Regions from separate parts of the Streptomyces sp. NPDC048196 genome, predicted to be linked through region 1. Evidence: riboswitches for the same ligand, from Rfam matches in the RefSeq annotation. Region 1 holds a riboswitch; each other region holds the start of a gene.

Region 1 (6,459 bases):
TCAAGGACGCCATCCTCATCGACAACACCGGCAAGTGGCGCGACCGCGAGGGCCTGTCGAAGCACCTGCGCCCCGGTGTCGAGAAGGTCGTGCTGACCGCCCCGGGCAAGGGCGACGTCCCGAACATCGTGCACGGCGTCAACCACGACACGATCAAGCCGGACGAGCAGATCCTGTCCTGCGCGTCCTGCACCACCAACGCGATCGTGCCGCCGCTGAAGGCGATGGACGACGAGTACGGTGTGCTGCGCGGTCACGTGGAGACCGTCCACTCGTTCACCAACGACCAGAACCTGCTGGACAACTACCACAAGGCCGACCGCCGCGGCCGCTCCGCGCCGCTGAACATGGTCATCACCGAGACCGGCGCCGCCTCCGCCGTCGCCAAGGCGCTGCCCGACCTCAAGGCGCCGATCACCGGCAGCTCGATCCGTGTGCCGGTGCCGGACGTCTCGATCGCGATCCTCAGCCTGCGGCTCGGGCGCGAGACCAACCGCGAGGAGGTCCTCGACTACCTCCGCGACGTCTCCCTGCACTCGCCGCTGAAGCGCCAGATCGACTTCACCACCGCCCCCGACGCCGTCTCCATGGACTTCGTCGGCTCGCGCCACGCCTCGATCGTGGACGCCGGCGCCACCAAGGTCGACGGCGACAACGCGATCCTCTACCTCTGGTACGACAACGAATTCGGCTACTCGTGCCAGGTCATCCGCGTCGTCCAGCACGTCTCCGGGGTGGAGTACCCGACCTACCCGGCGCCGCCGGCGGTCTGATCCCGGCGGACCGCCCGGTCGCACCTCTCCGATCTCTCTGATCCGGCCTGTCTTTCGGTCTTCCGGAAGGCAGGCCGGAGGTGTTCGGGCGGGGCGAGTGAGTCGCGGAGTATGCCCCGGCTCCGCAGGCGGCATGAGCGATCATGGGTGGGACATACAGACGTCGAGGGGACCGACAGTGACGAATCCGGGGCGGGGCGCGGCGGCGGATGGCCGGAGCGAGCACGGGGGAGCGGAAGCCAAGGGCAGGCGGCGCATCCCGCTCCTCCTGGCGGTGGCGTGCCTGGCCTACGCGGTAGACCTGTTCAGCAAGCTGGCCGTGGTGGCGAAGCTGGAACACCACGACCCGGTGAACGTGATGGGTACCTGGCTGCAGCTGCGGGTGATACGCAATTCCGGTGCGGCGTTCGGCATGGGCGCAGCCAGTACCGTCGTGTTCACGGTGATTGCCGCGGCCGTCGCGCTGGTGATCGTTCGTCTGGCGCGCCGTCTCTACAGCGTCCCGTGGGCGATCGCCCTGGGCCTCCTGCTGGGCGGTGCACTGGGAAATCTGACGGACCGTCTCTTCCGCACTCCCGGCCAACTCCAGGGCGCGGTGGTCGACTTCATCTCCGTCCGCGGTTTCAGTGTGATGAACCTCGCCGACTGGGCGATCGTCTGCGGGGGCGTCCTGATCGTGTTCTTCGCCTTCCGGGGGTGGGAGCTGGGCGAACCCCGCGAAGAGGCGACCGACACGGGCCCCTCCGCCCCCGCCCAGGCCTGATCCGGCCGCCCGGCGCCGTTCGGCTTCACGAGGCCCTCGCGCACCCTTGGTAGTGGACCCCTTGCGTCGGGTCACCGTCTGGGCCGCCGGGCCCGCCTCTGCGCACACTGGAGGCATGGGCCGGTCGACCGTGCGCGAGGAGACGGCGGAGCGCGACGACCTGCTGGCGGCAGCCGTCGTCAAGGCCGTTCAGGGGGCGGGCGCCTACGCCGGAAGCGTCTTCCTGCGCTCCCGCGACCGCCGCTCCCTGGTGCTCGCCGCGACCTGCGGCGTGCCGCCGTCCCTGCTGGGCGGTTGGGGCCTCGTTCCGGTGAGCAGCCCGATACCGGTCGCGGTCGCGTACGGCACCGGGCGCACCATCCATCTGGCCGACGCCGACGAGACCATGCGCCGCTTCCCCCAGCTCGCGGTGGCCCTGCCGTACGCCTTCGGCTCCTGCTCCGTACCGGTGGGCGCGGGCGGGGAGGCCTTCGGCGCGCTCGCGGTCGTATGGGCCGCGCCGCCCGGCAGCGACGGGCTGACCAGGACCCAGCGGCGCCATCTGCGGGCCGTCGCCAACCGCCTCGGCGCGTCCCTGGCGGCCTTGCGTGACCGCACCGGCGACTCCCTGGAGGGCGATGCGGGCACGGCCCCGGTCGAGACCCCGGCCCCCTCCGCCCCGGCCGTCCGGGCCGGCCTGTTCGACTGGGACCTGGCCGCGGGCACCCTCACCGCGGACGGCGATTTCTGCGCGATCTTCGGCCTCGACCCCGAAGCCTTCGACGCGCGGGCGGACACCCTGGCCTCCCGTCTCCATCCCGGTGACCGTGCCGCGTTCCGTGCCGCGGCCCGTACGGCGGCTGCCGAGGGGAGGGTCGTGTCCCGGACCCTGCGGGTACGTGAGGGCGCGGGCGCCGGGCCGGGCGGTGGCGCGGAAGGCGGCGGTGAGGGGCACGGCAGCAGCGAGGGGTACCGCACCGTGGTGCTCTGGGGCCGGGTCCCCGATCTGCCGGACGACCGGGCGCGCACCCATCTCGTCGGAGTGGTCGTCGACGCACGGGCCGGCCGCGCGGCGGCCGCGGCGGTCGAGCGCCTGCGGGACGGACTGTTCTCCCTCACCCCCGACGGCCGGGTCAGCTACGCCAACCGCAGTCTGGAGCAGTTGCTGGACGTCAGCGACGAGGAGGTGGTCGGGCACTGCCTGTGGGACGCCCTGCCGTGGCTGTCCGACCCCGCGATCGAGTACCAGCACCGGTCCGCGATGGTCTCGCAGACGCCGACGTCCTTCCTCGTCTGCCGCCCGCCCGACCAGTGGCTCGCCTTCTCCCTCCACCCCGACCCGAGCGGCGTCACCGGCCGGGTGGTCCCCACCGGCCGCCCGGACGCCGCCCCGGAACCCGCCGGGCCGCCCACCGTGACCGCACCGCCACAGCCGGCCGCATCGCCGACCGCCCCGGCCCCCTCCACCACCGTGGCCGCCGCACCGGCCCGGCTGGGCGTCATGTACCACGTCCTGCAACTGGGCAGTGCGCTGACCGAGGCGGTCACCACCCACCAGGTCTGCGAAGTCGTCGCCGAGCAGCTCCTTCCGGCGTTCGGCGGCCAGCAACTCGCCCTCTACGCGGTCCGTGACGGCACGATGCAGCTGATCTTCCACACCGGCCACCACGAGGGCTTCCTCGACTGGCTGGACGGCATGCCGCTGCACGCGCCGCTGCCCGGCACCGAAACCCTGACCTCCGGCGTCCCGCTCTTCATCGAGTCACAGCAGAGCCTCTCCCAGGGGTACCCCGGTATCCCGGTCGGCGGCGTGAACTCCTGGGCGTACCTCCCGCTGATCGCCTCCGGCCGCCCCGCCGGCACCTGTGTCCTCGGCTTCGACGAGATCCATCACTTCACGGCCAAGGACCGCAGCGTGCTCACCGCGCTCGCCGGCCTGATCGCCCAGGCCCTGGAACGCGCACGGCTCTACGACTCCGAATTCGCCCTCGCCCGCGGCCTCCAACAGGCCCTGCTGCCGCACCGGCTCCCGGCCCTCCCCGACCTGCGGACCACGGCCCGCTACCTCCCCTGCACCAGCGGCATGGACATCGGCGGTGACTGGTACGACGTCATCCCGGCCACCGACGGCGTGTCCCTGGTCATCGGGGACGTCGAGGGACACAGCATCGCGGCGGCCGCCACCATGGCCCAACTCCGCAGCGCGGTACGGGCGTTCGTCGCGGTGGGGCACGCCCCCGGCGACGTCCTGGCGGGCGCCAACCGCACCCTCATCGACCTCGGCACCGGCCTCCTCGCCAGCTGCTGCTACCTCCACCTCGACCCCGCCGGCCACCGCGTCCGGGCCGTTCGCGCGGGTCACCCGCCGCCCCTGCTCCGCCACCCTGATGGACACACCGACGTACTGGACCTGGAGACCGGCCCCCTCCTCGGCGTGGACCACTCCAGCGACTATCCGCAAACCCCCGTCGACCTGCCACCCGGCTCCGCGCTCGCCCTCTACACCGACGGCCTCGTCGAAGAGCGCGGTACCCCCATCGACGTGGGCATCGACCACCTCCGCGCCTCGATGGCCCACGCCCGCGCCGACTCCCTCGACGAACTCGCCGACCGCCTCCTCCACCACGCCCAGCGCTCCTCCTACCGCGCCGACGACATCGCCCTCCTGCTCACCGAATACCGGCCGGCCGCGACGGGCCGATAGCCACGGAGGGGGGTTAGGCTGGTCGGGCAGCTGGTTCGCCCTGTCCGCCAGGCAGGTGCGTCGTAAGAGGGAACCCGGTGGGATTCCGGGACTGCCCCGCAGCGGTGAGTGGGAACGAGCGCCGTCATACGCACTGGACCCGGACGGGTCTGGGAAGCGACGGCCAGTAGGTGTCCGCCCTTCGACGGGTGGATGTGCCCGCGAGTCCGAAGACCTGCCCGTTGCCCGCGCGTGAGGGATCACGTGCGGACATCCCGGTGACCTTCGAGGGCGGGTCGGCGTACAGACCGGGCAGTGGCCTGCCGTTGCTGAACTCTTCGGCCGTTCCGTCCGGTTCGTTCGTCCTTCGCGCCTCCGTTCCGTCTCCGGGATCCGTAGGAGACAAGCTCGCGAAGGAGAGTTTCTTGTGACCGTGACAGCGACAGGGGCCGGGAAGTCCGCGGCCGCGACCGTACGGGCCACCGTGTACGGCTACCCCCGGCAGGGCCCGCGACGGGAGCTGAAGAAGGCCGTAGAGGGATACTGGAAGGGCCGGGTCACCGCCGACGCCCTCCGGCGGACCGCCGCCGAGCTCCGCAGCGCCAACTGGCGGCAGCTGGCCGACACCGGCATCGACGAGGTCCCGACCGGCGACTTCTCGTACTACGACCATGTCCTGGACACCACCGTCATGGTGGGTGCGATCCCCGGACGCCACCGGGACGCCGTCGCCGCCGACCCGCTCGACGGCTACTTCGCCATGGCCCGCGGCACCCAGGACGTCGCGCCACTGGAGATGACCAAGTGGTTCGACACCAATTACCACTATCTGGTGCCGGAGTTGGGCCCGGACACGGTGTTCACCACCGACTCGGCCAAGCAGGTCGGTGAGCTGCGCGAAGCGCTCGCACTCGGCCACACCCCGCGCCCCGTCCTCGTCGGCCCCGTCACCTACCTGCTGCTCGCCAAGCCCGCGCCCGGTGTCGCCGCCGGCTTCGAGCCGCTCACCCTCCTGGACCGCCTGCTGCCGGTGTACGCCGAGGTCCTCGCCGACCTGCACGCGGCCGGCGCCGCATGGGTGCAGCTCGACGAGCCGGCCCTCGTCCAGGACCGCACCCCGGCCGAACTGAACGCCGCCGAGCGCGCCTACCGAGAGCTCGGCGCCCTCACCGGCCGGCCGAAGCTGCTGGTCGCCTCGTACTTCGACCGCCTGGGTGAGGCCCTGCCCGTACTGGCCAGGACGCCGGTGGACGGGCTCGCGCTGGACTTCACCGGGGCCGCGGCCGCCCAACTCGACGACCTCGCCGCCGTCGGCGGCCTGCCCGGCAAGCGGCTGGTCGCCGGCGTGGTCAACGGCCGGAACATCTGGATCAACGACCTCGAGAAGTCGCTGTCCACCCTCGGCACCCTCCTCGGACTCGCCGGACATATCGATGTCGCCGCGTCCTGCTCCCTCCTGCACATCCCCCTCGACACCGCCGCCGAACACGACATCGACCCGCAGATCCTGCGCTGGCTGGCCTTCGCCCGTCAGAAGACCATCGAGGTCGTCACCCTGGCCCGTGGTCTCGGCCGCGGCACGGAAACCATCGCCGCCGAACTCGCCGCCAACCGCGCCGACCTGGCCTCCCGTGCCGCTTCGCCGATCACCCGCGTCCCCGCCGTACGTGCCCGGGCCGCGGCCGTCACGGACCGCGACACCCGCCGCTCACAGCCGTACGACCGGCGGGCCGCCGCGCAGCGCGCCCAGCTCTCGCTGCCGCTGCTCCCGACGACCACCATCGGTTCCTTCCCGCAGACCGGCGAACTGCGCACCGCCCGGGCCGACCTGCGGGCCGGCCGCATCGATGCCGTCGCCTACGAGGAACGCATCAAGGCCGAGATCCAGGAAGTGATCTCCTTCCAGGAGAAGGCCGGGCTCGACGTCCTGGTGCACGGCGAGCCCGAACGCAACGACATGGTCCAGTACTTCGCCGAACAGCTCTCCGGCTACCTCGCCACCCGGCACGGCTGGGTCCAGTCCTACGGCACCCGCTACGTCCGCCCGCCGATCCTCGCCGGTGACCTCGCCCGCCCCGAGCCCATGACCGTGCGCTGGACGACCTACGCCCAGTCGCTCACCGGCCGGCCCGTCAAGGGCATGCTCACCGGCCCGGTCACCATGCTCGCCTGGTCCTTCGTCCGCGATGACCAGCCGCTCGCCGACACCGCCCGCCAGGTCGCCCTCGCCCTGCGCGACGAGGTCAACGACCTTGAGGCGG
Region 2 (6,459 bases), on a different contig from region 1:
CAGGAAGACGTCCCGCAGCGCGGCCAGGGTATCCGCGTCCGGCTTCTCCCACATGCCGCGGGACTCCGCTTCCAGGAGGCGTTCGGCGATGCCGTGCAGGGCCCAGGGGTTGGCGTCCTGGAGGAAGGCGCGGTTCTCGGCGTCGAGGACGTAGGTCTGCGCGAGCTTGTCGTACATCCAGTCGGCGACCACGCCCGTGGTGGCGTCGTAGCCGAACAGGTAGTCCACGGTGGCGGCGAGTTCGAAGGCGCCCTTGTAGCCGTGGCGGCGCATCGCCTCGATCCAGCGGGGGTTGACCACCCGGGCCCGGAAGACCCGGGAGGTCTCCTCGACCAGCGTGCGGGTGCGGACGGTCTCCGGGCGGGTGGAGTCGCCGATGTATGCGGCCGGCGCCTGGCCGCCGCGCAGGGCCTTCACCGTCGCCACCATGCCGCCGTGGTACTGGAAGTAGTCGTCCGAGTCGGCGATGTCGTGTTCGCGGGTGTCGGTGTTCTTGGCGGCGACCGCGATCCGCTTGTACGCGGCCTCCATCTCGTCCCGGGCCGGGCGCCCTTCCAGGCCGCGGCCGTACGCGTAGCCGCCCCAGACCGTGTAGACCTCGGCGAGATCGGCGTCGGTGCGCCAGTCGCGGGAGTCGATCAGCTGGAGCAGGCCGGCGCCGTAGGTGCCGGGGCGGGAGCCGAAGATGCGGGTGGTGGCGCGCCGTTCGTCGCCGTGGGCGGCCAGGTCGGCCTGGGTGTGGGCGCGGACGAAGTTGTCCTCGGCCGGTTCGTCCAGCCCGGCGGCGAGCCGTACCGCGTCGTCCAGCAGGCCGGTGACGTGCGGGAAGGCATCGCGGAAGAAGCCGGAGATGCGCAGCGTGACGTCGATGCGGGGGCGGCCGAGTTCGGCGAGCGGGACCGCTTCGAGGCCGGTGACGCGGCGGGAGGCGTCGTCCCATACGGGGCGGACGCCGAGCAGGGCCAGGGCCTCGGCCACGTCGTCGCCGCTGGTGCGCATGGCGCTGGTGCCCCACAGGGACAGGCCGACGGACTGCGGCCAGTCGCCGTTGTCGGTGCGGTAGCGCTCCAGCAGGGAGTCGGCGAGGGCCTGGCCGGTCTCCCAGGCCAGCCGGGAGGGCACGGCCTTGGGGTCCACGGAGTAGAAGTTGCGGCCCGTCGGCAGCACGTTGACCAGCCCGCGCAGCGGCGAGCCGGACGGGCCGGCCGGGACGAAACCGCCGTTCAGGGCGTGTACGGCGTGGTCGATCTCGTCGGTGGTGGCGGCCAGCCGCGGGACGACCTGGCGGGCGGCGAAGTCGAGGATGTCGGCGACCTGCGGGCCGTGGCCGGCGGCCACACCGGGCACCGCGGCCGGGTCCCAGCCGGCGTCCTCCATCGCCTGGACCAGGGCGCGGGCCCGGGCCTCGGCCTCGTCGGCGGTGGTGCGGGTCGCGGCGGACTCGTCGAGGCCGAGGGCCTCGCGCAGGCCGGGCAGGGCGGAGGTGCCGCCCCAGATCTGCCGGGCGCGGAGGATGGCCAGGACGAGGTTGACCCGGGCCTCACCGGACGGCGCGGCGCCCAGGACGTGCAGACCGTCGCGGATCTGGGCGTCCTTGACCTCGCACAGCCAGCCGTCGACGTGCAGCAGGAAGTCGTCGAAGCCGTCGTCGTCCGGGCGCTCCTCCAGACCGAGGTCGTGGTCGAGCTTGGCGGCCTGGATCAGCGTCCAGATCTGGGCGCGGATGGCGGGCAGCTTGGCCGGGTCCATGGCGGAGATCTGCGCGTACTCGTCGAGCAGCTGCTCCAGGCGCGCGATGTCGCCGTAGGAGTCGGCGCGGGCCATCGGCGGGACGAGGTGGTCGACGAGGGTGGCGTGCACCCGGCGCTTGGCCTGGGTGCCCTCGCCGGGGTCGTTCACCAGGAAGGGGTAGACCAGCGGGAGGTCGCCGAGGGCGGCGTCCGGGCCGCAGGCCGCGGACAGGCCGGCGTTCTTGCCGGGCAGCCACTCCAGGTTGCCGTGCTTGCCGAGGTGGACCATGGCGTCCGCGCCGAACCCGCCGTCCGCGCGGGACGCGGCGATCCAGCGGTAGGCGGCGAGGTAGTGGTGGGACGGCGGCAGATCGGGGTCGTGGTAGATCGCGATCGGGTTCTCGCCGAAGCCGCGCGGCGGCTGGATGAGGACCAGCAGATTGCCGCGGCGCAGCGCGGCGAGCACGATGTCGCCGTCGGGGTTGTGGGTGCGGTCCACGAACATCTCGCCCGGCGGCGGCCCCCAGTGCTCCTCCACCGAAGTGCGCAGCGCCTCCGGGAGGGTGGCGTACCAGCGCCTGTAGTCGGCGGCCGGGATGCGGACGGGGTTGCGGGCCAGCTGCTCCTCGGTGAGCCACTCCTGGTCGTGGCCGCCGGCCTCGATGAGGGCGTAGATCAGCTCGTCGCCGTCACCGGATTCGAGGCCGGGCACCGGCTCGGCACTCTCGTCGCCGAAGTCGTAGCCGTCCGCGCGCAGCCGCCGCAGCAGTTCGACGGCGGAGGCCGGGGTGTCCAGTCCGACGGCGTTGCCGATGCGGGAGTGCTTGGTCGGGTAGGCGGAGAGGACCAGCGCGAGGCGCTTCTCGGCATTGGGGAGGTGGCGCAGCCGGGCGTGGCGCAGTGCGATGCCGGCGACCCGGGCGGCGCGCTCGGGGTCGGCGACGTAGACCGGGAGGCCGTCCTCGTCGACCTCCTTGAAGGAGAACGGAACGGTGATCAGCCGGCCGTCGAACTCGGGCACGGCGATCTGCGAGGCGGCGTCGAGCGGCGAGAGGCCCTCGTCGTTCTCCTCCCAGGCGCTGCGCGGCCCGGTCAGGCACAGCGCCTGGAGGATCGGGACGTCGAGGGCGGCCAGCGCGCCCGCGTCCCAGGACTCGTCGTCGCCGCCGGCGCCGGCCTCGGCGGGCCTGGTGCCGCCGGCGGCGAGGACGGTGGTGACGATGGCGTCGGTGGTCCGCAGCGCGTCGATGAGTTCGGGCTCGGGGGCGCGGAGCGAGGCGACGTAGAGGGGGAGCGGGCGGCCGCCGGCCGTCTCGATCTGCGCGCACAGTTCGTGCACGAAGCCGGTGTTGCCGCTCATGTGGTGGGCGCGGTAGTAGAGCACGGCCACGACCGGGCCGGTGCCGTCGGCGGCCGGGCGCTCCAGCCGGCCCCAGGTCGGGGCGGGCACGGGCGGTTCGAAGCCGTGGCCGGTGAGCAGCACGGTGTCGGAGAGGAAGCGGGCGAGCTGTTCGAGGTTGCCCGGGCCGCCGTGCGCCAGGTAGGCGTGCGCCTCGGCCGCGATGCCGACCGGGACCGTGGACTGCTCCATGAGCTGGGCGTCCGGGGCCTGTTCGCCGGTGAGGACGACCACCGGCCGGTGCTGGTCCTCGGCGAGCAGCAGGTCGAGTCCCTCTTGCCAGGCGCGGATGCCGCCGAGGAGGCGTACGACGACGAGGTCGGTGCCGTCGAGCAGGTCGGGCAGCCCGGTGACGTCGAGGCGGGCGGGGTTGGCGAGCCGGTACGCCACCGGGCCGGTGGCCGCGCGGGCACTGAGCAGGTCGGTGTCGGAGGTCGACAGCAGCAGGATTCGGGGGGCCGCGGGGTGGTCCCCGGACGAATGCAGCATGCGAGCGCTGGCCTTCCTCGGGGTGTCCGCGCCCCGGGTGGTCGTAAGGACGGCGGGAGTTCCTGACTCACCCGGCACCGGCCGGGTTCACAGTGGCGGGACCGCGCCGGATTCTCACCGGGCTTCCTCCCTCGGGCCCAAGGGCCCGGCGCCGTCGCTGGCGTCCGACGGGTCAGCCGACCCGCCGACCTGCATAGTAAGGGCTGCGGGCGGAGGAGGTAAGCGGGCCTCGGCGGGGCCGGGGCGCCACCGCGGGTGGCGGCTTCCGCACGCCCGGGACGCGGGCCCCCGGGACCCGGGCCACGGTGGCCGGATTCGTCCGTTTCATGGCCTGATCCGCCCCGGATCGGTCGCGCACCGTCGTAGGTATGCTCGCCGCCATGCCGCCCTCCCCCTCACCACGGCCCCGACGGGCCGAGCCGCCCGTGCGGGCCCGCGGTGACGCCTGCCCGGGAGCACTGCGGCTGCATCCCGCCGCCGACGGCCATCTCGCCCGAGTACGCATCCCCGCCGGTGACTTGACGGTCCGTCAGGCGCACGCGCTGGCCGATGCCGCGGACCTGCTCGGTGACGGTCGGCTGTCCCTGACCTCGCGCGGCAACGTCGAGCTGCGCGGCCTGCCGGACGGCTGCGGCGGCCGCCTCGCCGAGCTGCTGCACGACGCCGGCCTGCTGCCGTCCGAACGCCACGAACGCATCCGCAACATCCTCGCCTCCCCGCTGGCCGGACTGGACCGGAACACCCCTGCTGACGTGCGGTGGTGGGCCCGCCGGCTGGACGAGCTGCTGTGCGCGAGCGACTCCGCGACCGCGCTGTCCGGCCGCTTCCTGTTCGTCCTGGACGACGGGCGGGGCGATGTGGCGGCGCTCGGCGGCGATGTGACCTTGGTCGCAGAATCGGGCATCACGGGTGACGGGACGGCCGGCGGCGGGGCGCTGCTGCGGGTCGGCGACGACCCGGCGACGCTGCGGATCGCCGGCCCGGACGCACCGCGCGCGGCACTGGCCGCCGCCGAGACGTTCCTGACCACCGCGCAGGCCGGCGACACCGGCGCCTGGCGGGTGCGCGAACTCCCCGAGGGCCACGCACTGTCGGCGCGGGACGTGGCGGAGCGGCTGCGCGCGGCGGGCATCGAGACGTCGTACGTGGCGGAGGGGGTAGGTGCGGCCGAGCCGGTGGTCCACCACGCGGACTCCTCCGCCCCCGGCATCATCGAGGGCCGCGACGGCCGCCGCGCGCTGTCCGTACTCGCGCCGCTCGGCAGGCTGTCGGTGGCCCAGTGGCGGCTGCTCGCCTCCCTCGCGGCCGACGACGGATCCGGCGAACTCCGCCTCACCCCGTGGCGCGGCATCGTCGTCCCCGGCCTGTTGGCCGCCGCGGCCGCGCCCCGCCTCCGCGAACTGGCCGCCGCCGGCCTGGTCACCGACCCGTCCTCGCCCTGGCACCGCATCGGCGCCTGCACCGGCCGACCGGGCTGCGCCAAGTCCCTTACCGACGTCCGCGCGGACGTGACGGCCGCGGTCGAGGCAGGCACACCTCTGCCGCCGGGCCTCCCCGCATCCGTCCCCGTGCCGGCGGCAGCCCCCCTCTACTGGTCCGGCTGCGAGCGCCGCTGCGGGCATCCGCACGGCACCTGGATCGACGTACTGGCGACGGAGGCGGGGTACCGGGTCGCGGTCGTCGGCCCGGACGCACCGCGGCCGACGCCGCCGGCGACAGCAACCGCAACCGCAACCGCAACCGACAGCACCACCCGCAACACCAGGAACGCCAGAAACGAGGCCAGAGTGACCGCGTTCGACTACGAGAAGGACGGTGCGGAGATCTACCGCCAGTCCTTCGCCACCATCCGCGCCGAGGCGGACCTCGCCGGCCTGCCCGCCGACGTCAGCCGGGTCGCGGTCCGGATGATCCACGCCTGCGGCATGGTCGACCTCGTACGCGATCTGGCCTTCACCCCCGGTGTGGTGACCGCCGCCCGCAAGGCGCTGCGCGACGGCGCGCCGATCCTCTGCGACGCCAACATGGTCGCCAGCGGCGTCACCCGCAAGCGGCTGCCGGCCGGCAACGAGGTGCTCTGCACGCTCGCCGACCCCGCGGTGCCGGACCTGGCCGCCCGGATGGGCACCACCCGCAGCGCCGCGGCCCTGGAACTGTGGCGGGACCGCATGGAGGGCGCCGTCGTCGCGTTCGGCAACGCCCCGACCGCCCTCTTCCGGTTCCTCGAAATGATCGAGGAGGGCGCTCCCCGCCCGGCCGCCGTGATCGGCATACCCGTCGGCTTCATCGGCGCGGCGGAGTCCAAGGACGCCCTCATCGCCCATCCGTCGGAGCTGGACCACATCGTGGTGCGCGGACGGCGCGGCGGCAGCGCCATGGCCGCGGCCGCCCTCAACGCCCTGGCTAGCGAGGAAGAGTGAGCGTGAGCGAGCAGCAGGAAACCGGCACCGGCACGGGCGCCCGCACCGGGACCACCGGTCGTCTCTACGGCGTGGGCCTCGGCCCCGGCGACCCGTCCCTGATGACCGTACGGGCCGTCGAGGTCATCGCCGAGGCCGACGTCATCGCCTACCACAGCGCCCGCCACGGCCGTTCGATCGCGCGCTCCATAGCGGCCCGGCACCTGCGCGCCGACCACATCGAGGAGGCGCTGGTCTACCCGGTCACCACCGAGTCGACCGACCACCCCGGCGGCTACCGCGGCGCGCTCGACGAGTTCTACGAGGAGGCCGCGGAGCGGCTGGCCGCGCACCTCGACGCCGGCCGCACGGTGGCGGTCATCTCCGAGGGCGACCCGCTCTTCTACGGCTCCTACCAGCACATGCACAAGCGGCTCGCGCA
Region 3 (6,459 bases), on a different contig from region 1:
GGCGTCGGCGGTTGCGGGGGAGCGGTCATCGGGATCGGCCGCCTTTCGTCGGTCGGCTCGCCGGGAGCCGGTCGGGACGCGGGTGCCGCAGCATACTTGTCATGTATCTGAGTGATCGCCGCCGGGTTCCGACCCCCGTGGGTACCATCGCGCCATGACGGACCCCGACGCCCTGTGCGGCCCCCGCCCCGGTCATGACCTCGCCGTCGCCCCCGACGCGGCCCGCCCACTGCCCGGTGTGGCGCGGGCGGTGTCGGTCCGGCTGCCCACCGCCTACGGGGAGTTCCGGGCGGTCGGCTATCTCGACCGGCCCAGCGGAACCGAGCATGTGGCGCTGGTGTACGGCGAGGTGACCGGCGAGCCGGTGCTGACCCGGGTGCATTCGGAATGCCTGACCGGGGACGCCTTCGCCTCCCGGCACTGCGAGTGCGGTGACCAGCTGTCCGCGGCGCTGCGGGCGATAGCGGCGGCCGGGCGGGGGGTGCTGGTCTACCTCCAGGGCCACGAGGGCCGGGGCATCGGCCTGCTGGCGAAGCTCCGCGCGATGCAGCTCCAGGAGGAGGGGCTGGACACCGTCGAGGCGAACATCGCGCTCGGCCTCCCGGTCGACGCCCGGGAGTACCGCGCCGCCGCGCAGATCCTCGACGACCTCGGCGTCCGCGCGGTACGGCTGCTGTCCAACAACCCGCGCAAGCGCGCCGCGTTGCTGCGGCACGGCATCGCCGTCATCGAACGCGTCCCGCTGCTGGCCGAGCCCCAGGCGGAGAACATCCGCTATCTGCGCACCAAGCGCGAGCGTCTCGACCACGACCTGCCGCACCTCGACGGCATCCCGGGCCAGCTCTGACGCACCGTCAGCTCCGTACCGACGGAAGCGGTCCGGGCGTGACGCAGCAGGTCCGGGGCCCGCGAGGAGTGCTCGCGGGCCCCGGACCGGTGGTGCGGTGGAGGGTGGAGGTGCCGGATCAGGAGGGGACGGACACCGCCCCGGCCCGCTCGGCGGCCGGGCGGGCCGTGACGACGCGCTCCGCCAACTGCCCGAAGAGCAGCCCGAAGGCGGCCCACAGCACCAGCTGGACGGCGAGCGCCGACAGCCGGAACTGCCACAGCAGCGTGGCGGAGAAGTCCGCGGGCACCTCGTTGACGGCCGGCAGGAACGCGTAGGCGAGCCCGATGGCGACCACGAACGCGGCGACGGCGGCCACCGTCGCGTACCAGTTGCCCAGCTTCGGAGCCAGCCGCCGGCCGAGGATCGTGGCGGCGACGGCCAGCAGGAGGCCGAGCAGCATCATCAGGAAATACAGGGCGGTGCGCTTGCCGATGGTGTCGGGGTCGCCGACCGACGGTGGATTGGCCGGGTATTTCAGGAACGGCACGACATAGCCGGCCACCAGTGCCGCCCCGGAGAGCAGCAGGGCCGTGGCGCGGGCCCCGAACCGGCCGATCCGCCCCAGCGCGAAGCAGAAGGCGAGTGCGGCGATCCCGCCCAGGGCCACGCCGTAGACCAGGACGCCGGTGGCGAGCCCGGCCGTGGACTGCAGTCCGCGGCTGACCACTTCCATCTCGTGTTCGTGGCTGTGCGCCTCCTCGAAGGCGATGGCGGCGTCGATCCGCGGTTCGCCCAGCACGTAGGCGACGAGGAGGGCCAGTACGCCGGCGGCCAGGCCGGCGAGCATGCCGCGGACCAGCAGGGTCCTGACGGTGAGGGAGTTCATGGCTGCGGCCGTCCGTCAGTGGCAGGGGAAGCCGAGAAGGTGGCGCCCGTCGTGCAGCCATTCATGGACGTCCGAACCGGACAGCAGCGAGGTGGCGCCCTGCTCCGCGCCGACGAAGTACAGCAGGACCAGCAGCAGCACACCGGCGAACAGTGCCCAGGGGGCGATCGCCTTCAGCGGGAGCGGGGCGGGGGTGGTGGTGGTGCCGGCGGCCGGCGGTGCGATGGACGAAGCCATGGCATGACCTCCTGTTGGGGGGAACTCGCGTCCCCGGTAATGGGAGTGCGGAACGACATGCGGGTCTGGCTCATCCGGTACCGGCCCCTGGCGGGCTGATAAAAAACCGGACATACAGTGGCGCGACCGCGCCGGGATCCCACCGGCTTCCGTCATGCCGTCGTCAAGCACCGGGAAACGTACCGCGATCCAGCCACCTGGCCAAGACCGTACGGGGGGCGGACCGGTGCGGGCCGGGGCGCATCCGCCGGGCAACTCCCTTGCTCGCCCGATGAGTTGGCGTCCCGGCGACAAAGGAGGGAAGAGGGCATGACAACTCGGGTGATGCTGGTCTCACCGGCCGCGGGCGACGCCCAGCGCGAGGTGCGCTTCGACGACGACTCCCCGCCGCACGCGGCCGGGTTGCGACGGGCCCGGGCCGCCGCGGGGGTGCTGCCGGCCGCCGACCGGGTCTTCGCCTCGCCCTCCGCGCGCTGCCGGCGCACCGCGGAGGAGCTCGGGCTGCCGGCCGGGCCGGTGCCGGAGCTGGCGGGCTGTGCGATGGGGGAGTGGCGGGGGCGGACCCTGGCGGAGCTGGCCGAAACGGAACCGCTCGCGGTCTCCGCCTGGCTGGACGATCCGGACTTCGCCGGGCACGGCGGGGAGTCGCTGCGGCAGCTCTGCGACCGGGTCGCGGGCTGGCTGACCCGGATGGCGCTGGACGCCGGACGGGTGCTGGCGGTCGTGGAACCGGACGTGGTGCGGGCCGCCGCGGTGTGTGCCCTGCGGGTGCCGGCGGACGCGTTCTGGCGGCTGGACGTGGCGCCGCTGACCGTGACGGAGCTGAGCGGGCGGGGCGGCCGCTGGAATCTGGGCCTGGGCCGGGCGCTGTACCACGGGGCGGCGGAAAGGTGACCGTACCCCTTCAAAATTCACCTGCTTCTTCATCTACACATAAAGGCGACATAAGCGCAGAATGAAACCGTGGCCCGATGCCACGCGATAACGGCCAGGCTGCGAGCGAAGGAGGCGAGTCGCATGGCCGACGTCTCACACCACAGGGGAGATCTCGCAGGTCACCCCGACGCTTCGGAGATGCAGGCCCGATACGAGCGGGTGCTCGGCGGGCGTGATGTGGTACTTGTCGACGGTCCGGTGTTCCTCGTCGGCCTGTACTGTGCCGTCTCGCCGTTCATCGTCCACTACACGCTGGCGCAGCCCGCCCTGGCGACGCACAACCTGATCGTCGGGATCGCGATCGCCCTGCTGGCGGTCGGCTTCACCGTGACCCCGGCGCGGATGTACGGGCTGAGCGGCGCGATGTGCGCGATCGGCGTGTGGATGATCATCGCGCCCTGGCTCGTGGGCCGCGGCCCGGACGCGGGCGTCATCTGGAACAACGTCGTCATCGGTGCTCTGACGTTCCTGCTGGGCGCCTTGTGCGTCGCCGCGGCGTCCAAGCGCCGCACCACCACCTGAAGGCGCTGCCCGCGGGGGCCGCAATGAGTGACCGCCGGTCCGCCTGCCCTTCCCGGACAGGCCGGCCGGCGGCCGTATGCCGTCTCCGGTCCGCAGGACCGCCATCGGCGCCGGGCAGGACCTCTGTCTGTGTCGGTCAGGACCGCCATCGGTGCCGGTCAGGACCCCTATCGGTACCGGCCGCGCCCGCCCGCCGCCAGGTGTCCGGCGAGGCCCGCCAGGACCAGCCCGCCCGCCAGGAGGAGGGCGTGGGCCAGCAGGGTCCCGGCGGCCAGGCTGCCGGCCGCGGCGGCGGGCACCAGCCAGCCCAGGCCACGGCGCCCGGGACAAGGCCGGGTGGGGCGGCCGACGGGCGGGGTGCGGGGGTGGGCGTACGGAACGGCATGGTGCCGGAACGACTCGGCGAGCTCGCCGAAGGCGCGGTCGTCGTACGGGGACAGAGGGCGTCCCTCCCCTCCCGGAAGAGCGCGGTGGGCCCCGCCCCGGCCGGCCGGATTGCCGCGCCCGGATACGACCCCACCTGCGTTGTTGTGCCCTGCCCGGCCCTGCCCGTAACGCCGTTGGCCGCGCCGGCGCTCCCCGGACATCGCGGAGGCAGGCATGCGCCACCCGGACAAAGCCGGTTAAATCGATCGTGTGGGGCAGGGGCCTTGGGCCCGCCGCCGCCCCGGAGAGGGAGCGCCCCGTGACCGCTGCACCCGTCGATGACCACGAAGACTTCGCCGACGCCGACCGCGGCTTCATCGCCGAGCTCGACCCGCCGCGGATCACCACGGACGACGGCCGGCCGGTCTGGGACGCCGCGGCCTACGGCTTCCTGGCCCAGAACTGCCCCGACACCGCCCACGAGAGCCTCTGGAGGCAAGGCAGGCTGGTCAGCCGCCAGGGCCTCTACGAGGTCACCGACGGCATCTACCAGGCCCGCGGCCTGGACCTGGCCCATATGACGCTGGTCGAGGGCGACCACGGCGTCATCGTCGTCGACCCGCTGCTCTCCACCGAGACCGCCGCCGCGGCCCTGGAGCTGTACCGCAAGTACCGCGGCGACCGGCCGGTCACCGGGCTGATCTACACCCACTCGCACGCCGGCCACTTCGGCGGCGCCGGCGGCGTCGTCCCCGCCGGACACGACCCCGTACCGGTCCTCGCCCCGGCCGGCTTCCTGGCCCACGCGGTCGGCGAGCAGCTCGACGCCGGACCCGCGCGGTCCCGGCGCGCCGCCTTCACGTACGGCACCGCGCTGCCGAAGGGTCCGGACGGCCAGATCGGCTGCGGGCTGGGCACCACCCGGTCCACCGGCACCCGCACCCTGATCCCGCCGACCGTGGACATCACCCGCACCGGCCAGGAGGAGATCCTCGACGGCGTCCACCTCGTCTTCCAGCTCACCCCGGACGCCGAGGCCCCCGCCGCGATGAACTTCGGCTTCCCCGCGCACCGGGCGCTCTGCCTGGCCGAGAACGCCACCCACACCCTGCACACCGTCCTGCCGCTGTACGGCGGCGCCGTCCGCGACAGCCGGGCCTGGGCCCGCCACCTCGACGAGGCGCTCGTCCTCTTCGGCGACGGCACCGAGGTCGCCTTCGCCTCGCACCACTGGCCGACCTGGGGCAAGGACCGCATCCGGGCCCTCCTGGCCGGCCAGCGCGACCTGTACGCCTACCTGCACGACCAGACCCTGCGGCTGCTCAACGCCGGCTACACCGGCACCGAGATCGCCGAGCAGCTGCGGCTGCCGCCGGCCCTCGCGCGGGTGTGGTCCCACCACGGCTACTACGGCTCGGTCAGCGACCACGTCAAGGCGGTCGCCCAGCGCTACCTGGGCTGGTTCGACGGCAACCCCGCCCACCTGTGGGAGCACCCGCCGGCCGAACAGGCCCGGCGCTACGTCCACGCCCTCGGCGGCGTCGAGGCCACCGTGAACGCCGGCAAGGGGTACGCGGCCGACGGCGACCTGCGGTTCGCCGCGACCCTCCTCAACCACGCCGTCTTCGCCGACCCGCACAACGTGCGGGCCCGCCGCGCCCTCGCCGAGGTCTACGAACGCCTGGGCCACGGCGCGGAGAACGCGGTCTGGCGCAACGTCTACCTCACCGGTGCGGGCGAACTGCGCGGTGCCCCCGCGGCCCGGGACGACACCCAGGACGCCACCGCCGCCCCCGACCTCGCCCGGGCGCTCACCGTCGACCAGCTCCTGGACTCGCTGGCCCTGCGCATCGACGGGCCGCGCGCCTGGTCCACCGCGCTCACCCTCGACCTCTACCTCCCCGACGAGGACCGCACCTGGCGGCTGACCCTCTCCCACGGCGCCCTCACCCACCGGGCTTCCCCCGGCTCCCCGGCCCCCACCGCCGACGGCAGCCCCGACCTCACCCTGACCCTCACCAAGCCCCAGCTGCTCGACCTCCTCACCTCCCACGCCCGCACCGCACCCGCCCCGCCTGCCGAACCCGGACCCCTCGGCACCCTCCTCGCCCTCACCACCGGCCCGGACCCGACGTTCCCGGTGGTCACGCCCTGACCCTGCTCGCCCGCTGCCGCCCCGGCGTCAACCCCGCGCCCCCCGCACCACCACGCCACCCCGCGCCACCCGGGGCGAAGCTGGGGCACACTGGCCCCGTGGCGAGCAGCATTCCCGAGGAGTCGACCAGCTTCGTCGGACGACGGAGCGAACTGGCGCGGATCGACCAGGAGTTGGCGGCACACCGGCTGGTCACCCTGACCGGGCCCGGTGGGGTGGGCAAGACCCGGATCGCCGTCCGGGCGGCCCGGGCGGCGGCACCGCGGTTCCCCGACGGAGCCGGCTGGGCCGACCTGTGGCCGTTACAGGGCGAGGGACGGCTGCTGGCCACGGTCTGCGACGCCGTCGGGCTCGCCGACCACACCGCGCGCACCCCGGCCGCCGCACTGTGCTCCTGGCTCACCGACAAACGCCTGCTGCTGGTGCTGGACTCCTGCGAACACCTCGTGCCCGGCTGCCGCGACCTGCTCGGCGACCTGCTGACGGCCGCGCCCGGCGTGACCGTGCTCGTCACCAGCCGGCAGCCGC

The links. Region 1 has a riboswitch for cobalamin ahead of metE (5-methyltetrahydropteroyltriglutamate--homocysteine S-methyltransferase). Riboswitches for the same ligand answer to the same signal wherever they lie in the genome.
Region 2: it holds a riboswitch for cobalamin, as region 1 does, so the genes downstream of both, cobN (cobaltochelatase subunit CobN) here and metE (5-methyltetrahydropteroyltriglutamate--homocysteine S-methyltransferase) in region 1, are expected to answer to the same signal.
Region 3: it holds a riboswitch for cobalamin, as region 1 does, so the genes downstream of both, AB0E02_RS25475 (CbtB-domain containing protein) here and metE (5-methyltetrahydropteroyltriglutamate--homocysteine S-methyltransferase) in region 1, are expected to answer to the same signal.

Annotation. Positions count from the first base shown of each region.
Region 1 is NZ_JBEZMM010000006.1:116,606-123,064, reverse strand. It holds gene AB0E02_RS09800 (glyceraldehyde-3-phosphate dehydrogenase) at 1-773, shown strand, start outside; gene lspA (signal peptidase II) at 1,030-1,536, shown strand; gene AB0E02_RS09790 (SpoIIE family protein phosphatase) at 1,652-4,219, shown strand; cobalamin riboswitch at 4,234-4,456, shown strand; gene metE (5-methyltetrahydropteroyltriglutamate--homocysteine S-methyltransferase) at 4,632-6,459, shown strand, end outside.
Region 2 is NZ_JBEZMM010000060.1:12,088-18,546, forward strand. It holds gene cobN (cobaltochelatase subunit CobN) at 1-3,618, opposite strand, end outside; cobalamin riboswitch at 3,655-3,783, opposite strand; partial or broken gene cobG (precorrin-3B synthase) at 3,999-5,225, shown strand; gene AB0E02_RS34345 (precorrin-8X methylmutase) at 5,406-6,038, shown strand; gene AB0E02_RS34350 (precorrin-2 C(20)-methyltransferase) at 6,041-6,459, shown strand, end outside.
Region 3 is NZ_JBEZMM010000029.1:76,060-82,518, forward strand. It holds gene AB0E02_RS25460 (creatininase family protein) at 1-29, opposite strand, end outside; gene ribA (GTP cyclohydrolase II) at 155-847, shown strand; gene AB0E02_RS25470 (CbtA family protein) at 966-1,715, opposite strand; gene AB0E02_RS25475 (CbtB-domain containing protein) at 1,731-1,952, opposite strand; cobalamin riboswitch at 1,993-2,148, opposite strand; gene AB0E02_RS25480 (histidine phosphatase family protein) at 2,262-2,846, shown strand; gene AB0E02_RS25485 (SPW repeat protein) at 2,970-3,410, shown strand; gene AB0E02_RS25490 (hypothetical protein) at 3,578-4,012, opposite strand; gene AB0E02_RS25495 (alkyl sulfatase dimerization domain-containing protein) at 4,096-5,931, shown strand; gene AB0E02_RS25500 (NB-ARC domain-containing protein) at 6,030-6,459, shown strand, end outside.